Brasilonema sennae CENA114: one gene and its partners. Each later gene encodes a partner of the first gene's protein in a complex. Links are inferred from orthologs where the notes say so. Each region holds a gene or a part of one and is shown on either strand. Other genes may lie near its edges.

Region 1 (2,971 bases):
CTTACAGGAGCAAGTTTGCGTGGAGCTAATCTACGAAGAGCTAATTTATACAAAGCCAATTTGCAAGGGTCTAATTTAAAAGCTGCGAACTTACAAGAGGCAAAGCTGTTTTTAGCTAATTTGCAAGGAGCAAAGTTGGGTAAAGCCAACTTACAAGGAACGGGTTTGATTGGAGCAAATTTACAACAAGCAAACCTGAATGGAGCCAATTTGCAACAAGCAAACCTGAATGCAGCCAAACTGCAAAACACAGAAATGTTTTTTGCCAATTTTTCTGAAGCAAGCCTCAGAGAAACTGACCTCTGCGGAGCAAACCTTATGGGAACGAACCTACAAATGGCAATTCTCCATGAAGCAAACCTCTGTGGGGCAAACCTCATGGGAGCCAACCTTAACATGACAAATCTAAGTCATGTAAAACTGGAAGGGGCAATTTTAACAGGAGCCAAAAACCTGAAACTGCATCAAATGACATTTACACAAGACGATGTTACAACTCACCTGACAGATAATGTTCCATCATAGCGCGGATCGCACGCCGATTAGTTAACTAACAGTAAGTTGGAAGCACAATTAACTGACTGATAATTCATTTACATTTGATATGCAAACAGGGTGCGTCCCTACTTTTCAATACACCCAAACTGACTGACCTGAATAAAATTCTTTTGCAGCTACCAATTATATCGTGTCGGGTTGAAGACTTAATCACCACACTCCATAGGGAAATCCAAATTTTCGATTTTTGTAAGCAGGGTAAGCGCATCTTGTAAATAAGAACGTCTCAGAGTCAATCAAGCCGAAAATCGTCGCAGTAATTCTTGTTTATTGATAATGTTTTTGGCGATTGCAAAAAAGCAACACACGCCTCAGCCCAAAGCGCATGCTGCGGGAAGACGTATCGCTTTGACCCTTGGGAAACATACAAAACGAGAAACTGTGATGATTCATTGACACACAAACACATGTTTTTGTCAACACTAATTTAGATGCGCTTACCCTGTTTTGCAAAAAGTCTAATGTTCGAGAAGCAATGATTACTCAACAGCGCTAGAACTCAAACTTCTTGTCTCCCAAACCACCATATTATTATGGGTTGACGTTGGTGCAGGTGGCTGGTGTAAGGCAATCAACTGTGCTAATGTTCGTTTTAGCTGAGTACGAGGAACAATCTCATCCACAAAGCCGTGCTTGAGTAAATCTTCCGCAGTTTGAAACTCCTCTGGAAGTTTTTCCCGTAAGGTTTGTTCGATCACTCGCCGCCCAGCAAAACCGATAGTAGCCTTTGGTTCTGCTATGATGATATCGCCCAACATCGCAAAACTAGCAGTTACACCACCTGTGGTGGGATTTGTCAAAACGGGAATGTACAGCAACCGCGCTTCTTGATGACGCTCCAAAGCTGCAGAGATTTTCGCCATCTGCATGAGGGAAAGCATTCCTTCTTGCATCCTCGCTCCACCAGAGGTACAAACAATAACCACAGGATATCGTCGTTGAGTGGCTTGCTCAATCAGGCGCGTCAGTTTTTCTCCGACAACAGAACCCATACTTCCTCCCATAAACCGGAAGTCCATAACGCCAAGAGCAATGGATAAACCATTTATTTGACCAAAACCAGTTTTAACGGCGTCTATTAACTTCAGTTTGTCCTGGGTTTCCCGCAGGCGATCAATATAAGGTTTGCGATCGCGAAACTGTAGTGGATCGGTAGGACACAAATGCTCATCTATCGACCTCCAACTATTCACATCAATCAATTGACGGATGCGCTCATCACTATCAACTCGATTATGATGTCCACACTCAACACAAACCATTTGGTTGGCTCTTAGATCTTTGGCATATGTCAACACTCCACAGTTAGAACATTTATGCCACAGTCCATCAGCAATCTCACGCTCTTGGGGTTCTAGGATGGTAGATCCTGATTTCCGTCGATTTGCAAACCAATCTAATAAAGACTTTAAACCGCGTGATTCTTCGTTGTTCGCCATTTGTATCTTATCTTACGTGGATAGTATGTTGATAAAAGATCAAACCAATGCTGTCAAAATCTTAGTTTTTTATCATGACTCCTTTGTCCATACTAAGGATGAATGACTCATAACTAATGACAACATATTCAAAATTGTCTTGTAAGCTATAGGAGACCATATTTTAGATCTTTGGTTGCCAGCTTAACGAAAATACGTAAACCAATTCAAGTCTCTTGCTCGCCTTCTGGGAAACTTAAAAAGTAGTAAAGCAGTCCATTGCTGTTGTAACGGTACCTACAAAGCTCCACTAAGCCCCTGTCCCAAATAGGATTTCACCCCCTAAATCAATAATATTTGTTGGTATGTTATGAGAGGCAAGCAATTGCTGCATCAATTTTTCTTGTCAAAAGGGTACCCGTTATTAAGAGGATCATCCAACTCACGCTTAGGGTCTGTCTGTGGCTAAGGCTACAGCTTTTGGATCAGCGTACGCGCAGTCTCTTTGGAGGAGGTACGACACAGTTATGGCGATGCGATACGCAAAGCGTCAAGCCGGAGGCTTATCGCTCCCAAGTTCTGTGGAAGCTTGCGCGAACAAACAAGCGTGTTGTACAGGAAATACGCACACGCTACTTTAGGTGGTGAATATCACTCTACAGGGTGTGGAAAACCAGACTGCAGGGCTGAATTCACAAGATGATGTTATCAAAAGCTTAAAGATAGTAGTGGTGATTAAATCTACAGTTCTAGTGTATCTCCAAGTAGAGATAGACACTGCAAGGGCTTGCTGGAGAAACCAAGAATCTCCAGGAGTATCCCAAATATGTAAATTTATTTTATTTTGTAGTGCGCACAGAAGCGCGTTGTAGCGACTTCGGGGCCGGACAGCCCGCTTTCAATAGAAGTAGGGAGCAAGATGCTCCGACTACGATCTTTTATGCAAAATTGGATGTTCTCGAATCTCCTCGCATGAGGCTAGGATACAGTAAAAT
Region 2 (2,824 bases), 1.9 Mb from region 1 along the record:
ACCCATAACTTGGCACTAAATAATAAAATATGCGGATGGCGAGACTCGAACTCGCAAGGCAAAGCCACACGCACCTCAAGCGTGCGCGTATACCAATTCCGCCACATCCGCAAGGTTTCCCTGGATATATAGTATAGCACAACAAAAATATTTATCATCAGTAATATCCAAGTAACAAAAAATTAAGTACAAGAATTCACAACTATCAACAGATGGATATACTCGACGGACAGAAAAGTAATGACTTTCCAAGTGATATTAAAGGTATCGCGCGATCAGCTGCTCGGCAATTGGTTCTACCCTCCGGGAACGCCCGTCGCCAGGCTGCGCTTGAAAACGCCACATGCTACCCGAAGGGCACTGTCCTCCCCTACCAAGAGCGCGCTTACTCATCATGAAGCGCACAGTACGCTCTTATTATGCCAAAGTCGGGAAAATGAACTCATACTCGGCAACATCGCTGCTGCTAGTCTAGTTAATACCCGTAGAGGCAAGCAGCGAAATCTTTCCTTATATTTGGAAGGAATTTTGGGAATCTCCAGTCAGAATTTGAAATGAGGCTCTGCGTAATTTCAATTTTGATGGCAGAACAATGTCAATCTACAGGACTGATATCAAAAGCTAAAAGATGAAGTTTGACAAAATATTAATTGCTAATCGAGGAGAAATCGCGCTTCGCATTCTCCGCGCCTGTGAAGAAATGGGGATTGCGACTGTTGCGGTACACTCCACCGTTGACCGTAATGCTCTGCATGTCCAACTTGCTGATGAAGCGGTTTGCATTGGCGAAGCTGCTAGCAGTAAAAGTTATTTGAACATTCCTAACATTATTGCAGCGGCATTGATACGGAATGCCAGCGCTATTCACCCTGGTTATGGTTTTTTAGCAGAAAATGCTCGGTTTGCAGAAATATGTGCTGACCATCATATTGCTTTCATTGGTCCATCTGCGGAAGCTATCCGGCTGATGGGGGATAAATCCACCGCGAAAGAGACCATGCTAAAAGCTGGAGTACCCACAGTACCAGGTAGTGATGGGTTGATAGAGTCGGAGGAAGAAGGTTTGGCGATCGCCAGAAAAATTGGCTACCCAGTGATGATTAAAGCCACAGCAGGCGGTGGCGGACGGGGTATGCGCTTGGTACATTCTGAAAGCGAATTTGTCAAGTCTTTCCAAGCAGCCCAAGGCGAAGCCGGAGCTGCATTTGGCAATTCCGGAGTATATCTGGAAAAATTTATTGAGCGTCCCCGTCATATTGAATTTCAAATCTTGGCTGATAACTATGGTAATGTCATCCACTTAGGTGAACGGGATTGCTCAATTCAACGCCGTAACCAGAAGCTTTTAGAAGAAGCCCCCAGTCCAGCTCTAGATCCAGATTTACGAGAGAAAATGGGACAAGCTGCCGTCAAAGCTGCTCAGTTTATCAACTACAGTGGGGCAGGTACGATTGAGTTTCTCTTAGATAAATCCGGCAAATTCTACTTTATGGAAATGAACACCCGGATTCAAGTTGAGCATCCTGTCACGGAGATGATTACTGGGATAGATTTGGTTGTTGAACAAATCCGTGTTGCTCAAGGGGAAAGACTCAAGTTGACACAAGACCAAGTTATTTTACGGGGTCATGCGATCGAATGTCGTATTAATGCCGAAGATCCTGAGCATGACTTTCGTCCCTCCCCCGGACGTATCAGTGGTTATCTCCCCCCAGGAGGTCCAGGAGTTAGAATAGATTCCCATGTTTACACTGATTACCAAATTCCTCCTTACTACGACTCCCTCATTGGCAAGTTAATAGTTTGGGGAGCAGACCGTCCCACTGCTATTAACCGTATGAAACGAGCACTGCGAGAATGTGCCATCACGGGATTACCCACAACGATTGGGTTTCATCAGAAAATCATGGAACACCCACAGTTTTTGCAGGGGCAAGTCTACACGAGTTTCGTACAGGAGATGAAAACGTTAGTGCAGTAGTATTTGTGACCAAAGCTAAGGGTGTAGGGGGGTAAGGGTGTAGGGGAATAAGAGAATAAGAGAATAAGAGAAAAATGCATTTTCTCTATCTCAAGCGTAAATGCATTTCCTCTATACGCCTATACCTTTACACCCCTACACCCCTTGTTACTAAGCACGAGACAGCATGGTCAGCAGTCCTTGCTGACCGAGAAGAATTTCCCGTAAAAGACTGAAGATACCAACCCAAATAATTGGGGTTATGTCCACCCCACCCACAGGTGCCACAATCTTTCGTAACGGTATTAGAAAAGGTTCAGTAGGCCAAGCGACCAGATTAAAAGGCAAACGATTCAAATCAACTTGGGGATACCAAGTCAGAATAATCCGGAAAATAAACAAAAATGTCATCAGTCCTAATATTGGACCGAGAATCCAAATGGCAAGGTCAGCACCAGTCATGATTTAAGCTTGACTTTTTTTGAATAAAGGGAAAGAACTGAATCAGCAGATTTTAAGGTTTGTAAAGCCTTTCTCTAATTTTAACCAAAGGCTGTTAAACAACTTGAATCATTTATCTTTGGGATAACTGGCTTCTCAACGGTCTACTAGACCATTAGAATTGTTATAAAGTATGTAAAAAAAGGTTGAAATCTATGACGCCATCTTTAGCAAATTTCCTTTGGAGTCTGTTTTGGGGTGCATTAATTGTTGTTGTCCCCGCCACAGTAGGATTGCTTTTTGTGAGCCAGAAGGATAAAATCCAGCGTTCATAAGATGTATTGTAGGGGCGTGGCATACCACGCCTCTAGTTTTAAAACTGGTTTTCCGCCAGTTCACTGCTCAATTGGTAACTCTTAGCAA
Region 3 (2,962 bases), 3.1 Mb from region 1 along the record:
CGAACAACACCATTGTTCGTTTCCTAATGCATATGCACATACTCGTTTATTAGTCAAGCTCCAGTGAACAATTTATTGAGATAAGAGAATTGTTCACTTCAACGCAGGATGATCGAAAATTTAGACAGCTGGACAACTAGAATTTAATCCATTAAAAAAAAGTTGTCGTCTTTTTGACGAAAAACAATTTTTGATTTTTGTTTTTTTATTTTATGAGTTTGTCTGATTTTCCCAATCTCTGGGTACCTTTGGCGCTTTTAGGGTTAATTATCATTGCTGCTGTCTTTTTCAGCCGCAGCAGCTAATATCATGTTGCTGGCATACTAAAAAAGTGAAGTTCGCCGGGAAAGTCGGGGAGGAAGGATAACTGTTGGTTTTTGACTAAGTACTAATAACTAATGATCAAAGAAATAACTAATCACTCCTATTGGAGGTTAAAATAAATCCCGATTGTCTCCCAAAATTTTAAAAGTTTCATGATCTCCAGCAACGATTTTCGACCCGGTGTTTCGATAGTATTAGATGGGTCCGTATGGCGTGTGGTGGAATTCCTCCACGTTAAGCCAGGAAAAGGTTCTGCTTTTGTGCGGACGAAATTGAAAAATGTTCAAAGTGGAAGCGTGGTGGAAAAAACTTTCCGCGCAGGTGAAACAGTTCCCCAAGCTAACCTGGAAAAAAGCACAATGCAACATACCTATAAAGAAGGTGACGAATACGTCTTTATGGATATGGAAACATATGAAGAAGGCAGATTGAGCGCCTCACAGATTGGCGATCGCGTAAAATACCTCAAAGAAGGTATGGAAGCCAATGTTGTTCGCTGGGGCGACCAAGTCCTGGAAGTGGAACTGCCTAACTCCGTAGTATTGGAAATTGTGCAAACAGATCCAGGTGTTAAGGGTGACACTGCTACTGGTGGTTCTAAGCCTGCAACTTTGGAAACGGGAGCAATGGTGATGGTTCCTTTGTTTATTTCTCAAGGAGAACGCATCCGTATAGACACCCGTGACGATAAATACCTTGGCAGGGAGTAACTTTCTTCTCACCTCTAGATGCAAATCCCGATTTTCATCTATGACAGGGATTTCCATCCCTGCCTAACTATACAAATTCATTTCAAAAGATAAAGTCTCTGTACGATCTAATTGCATGAGGTAAGGAAAGCTGTGCCATTGGACTTTAATGAAATCCGCCAACTGTTGACAACCATCGCACAAACGGACATTGCAGAAGTCACGCTCAAAAGTGACGATTTTGAACTCACAGTTCGTAAGGCTGTAAGCGTTCCTCCAATGTTGTCAGCAGCACCTCAAGGGGCGTTAGGGGCGGTTGGTACACCGAACACACCAGTTCCACCGCCTATTCCGTTAGTAATGTCGCCTCCGACAGTGACGGTAACCCCGCCAAACCGCCCCACTGACAGTAATACTTCTGGCGTACACTCACCACCGATTGGTTCCTCTGTTATAGAACAGAAGTTTGTGGAAATCCCTTCCCCAATGGTGGGGACGTTTTATCGTGCGCCGAGTCCAGGCGAAGCACCATTTGTGCAAGTGGGCGATCGCATTCGGAGCGGTCAAGCAGTATGTATCATAGAAGCCATGAAACTGATGAATGAAATTGAAGCCGAAGTATCCGGACAAGTCATAGAAATTCTCGTACAAAACGGTGAACCAGTAGAATATGGTCAACCTTTGATGCGAATTAACCCAGATTAAGTATTAATCTATATATCGATGCCTAGTTGTTAAATTTTTAATGAGTCCTTACGGGTCTGCCCTGATGAAACAAGCGTTGCCTGTACCGCCAGAAGTCGTGCAACAAGTGGCTGAATACTTCAGCCTCTTGAGTGAACCTATGCGCCTACGGCTGTTGCATTTGCTGCGAGATGAAGAAAAATGCGTGCAAGAATTGGTAGAGGCAACACAGACTTCTCAGGCTAATGTATCAAAACACTTGAAGGTCATGTGGCAAGCGGGAATCCTTAGTCGTCGCAGTGAAGGAACCTGTGCCTATTACCGAGTTGAAGATGAAATGATTTTTGAATTGTGTAACAGGGTTTGCGATCGACTCGCCTCCAGGTTAGAACAGCAAGCCCGTAATTTTCGGTTCTTAAATACCAAGTAATTCTTGAGAAAAACGGGCTAGCCCCTTAGGGGGCGCACTCTCGGACGGCCCGCTACGCTAACAAAATGCAGAACACACAACACAAGATAACTCCACGAGCGAGTCCGCGCTTATTCAGTATTAAACTGAACTTAGTTTGCTGCAAAGTACTAAACAAAGCGAATAGACTGATGTCTTAGTATTTACTTTATATTTGGAACACTTAAAACAGAAAGTGAGATTGTGCCCACATAATCACCTTTGTGTCAATGCTTAACTTAGAGATGTTATTCTAGATGGTTAAGGCAAAGTAATGCAAAATCAAACCCAATCGGACAGATATCTGTGGAGAAGCATTTCCCTTTAACGACTGTAGGGGCACTTGCTGTGAATTCTCATGGACAAGTCTTAATAGTCAAAACGACCAAGTGGCGAGGCACATGGGGTGTACCGGGAGGTAAAGTGGAATGGGGCGAAACGCTAGAAGCTGCAGTTAAAAGAGAGTTTCGAGAAGAAGTCGGTTTAGAGTTGACTGACGTACGCTTTGGGTTACTACAAGAAGCAGTTCTAGATTCACAATTTGTGCGGGAAGCCCATTTCATTATGGTGAACTACTACGCGTTCTCGAAGGGCGAAACCATCACACCCAACGAAGAAATTGAGGAATGGGCATGGGTGACTCCCCAAAGGGCAACAGAGTATCCTCTTAATACGTACACCCATGTATTGATTTTGGATTATCTGCAAAAGCAAATCGACAAGTTATATCACAATAAAGTTCAAGAACAATGCTAAAAAAAGCGCTCGTAACCGGATCGTCGGGAGGAATTGGACGGGCGATCGCCCTCAAGCTAGC

The links.
Region 2: the proteins of accD (region 1) and accC are in contact, whole or in part, in a solved structure (PDB 8UXZ), measured with the Escherichia coli proteins. The link is inferred for Brasilonema sennae CENA114 from one-to-one orthologs.
Region 3: the proteins of accD (region 1) and accB are in contact, whole or in part, in a solved structure (PDB 8UXZ), measured with the Escherichia coli proteins. The link is inferred for Brasilonema sennae CENA114 from one-to-one orthologs.

The regions. Positions count from the first base shown.
Region 1 is NZ_CP030118.1:3,602,364-3,605,334, reverse strand. Bases 18-2,968 are described here. They hold accD (acetyl-CoA carboxylase, carboxyltransferase subunit beta), read right to left. Parts: upstream 1,998-2,968; coding sequence 1,038-1,997; downstream 18-1,037. Other genes in these bases: DP114_RS15330 (pentapeptide repeat-containing protein), read left to right, coding at 18-525. In the rest of the region: more of DP114_RS15330, read left to right, coding at 1-17.
Region 2 is NZ_CP030118.1:1,724,155-1,726,978, reverse strand. Bases 1-2,804 are described here. They hold accC (acetyl-CoA carboxylase biotin carboxylase subunit), read left to right. Parts: upstream 1-628; coding sequence 629-1,981; downstream 1,982-2,804. Other genes in these bases: psbX (photosystem II reaction center X protein), read left to right, coding at 2,617-2,736; DP114_RS07295 (YggT family protein), read right to left, coding at 2,132-2,422; DP114_RS07305 (hypothetical protein), read left to right, coding at 241-558. UniProt on the Escherichia coli protein: This protein is a component of the acetyl coenzyme A carboxylase complex; first, biotin carboxylase catalyzes the carboxylation of the carrier protein and then the transcarboxylase transfers the carboxyl group to form malonyl-CoA.
Region 3 is NZ_CP030118.1:488,415-491,376, reverse strand. The notes cover bases 1-2,942. They hold accB (acetyl-CoA carboxylase biotin carboxyl carrier protein), read left to right. Parts: upstream 1-1,166; coding sequence 1,167-1,718; downstream 1,719-2,942. Other genes in these bases: tmpR (bifunctional dihydropteridine reductase/dihydrofolate reductase TmpR), read left to right, coding at 2,895-2,942; DP114_RS02005 (NUDIX domain-containing protein), read left to right, coding at 2,452-2,901; DP114_RS02010 (ArsR/SmtB family transcription factor), read left to right, coding at 1,783-2,127; efp (elongation factor P), read left to right, coding at 477-1,034. In the rest of the region: more of tmpR, read left to right, coding at 2,943-2,962. UniProt on the Escherichia coli protein: This protein is a component of the acetyl coenzyme A carboxylase complex; first, biotin carboxylase catalyzes the carboxylation of the carrier protein and then the transcarboxylase transfers the carboxyl group to form malonyl-CoA.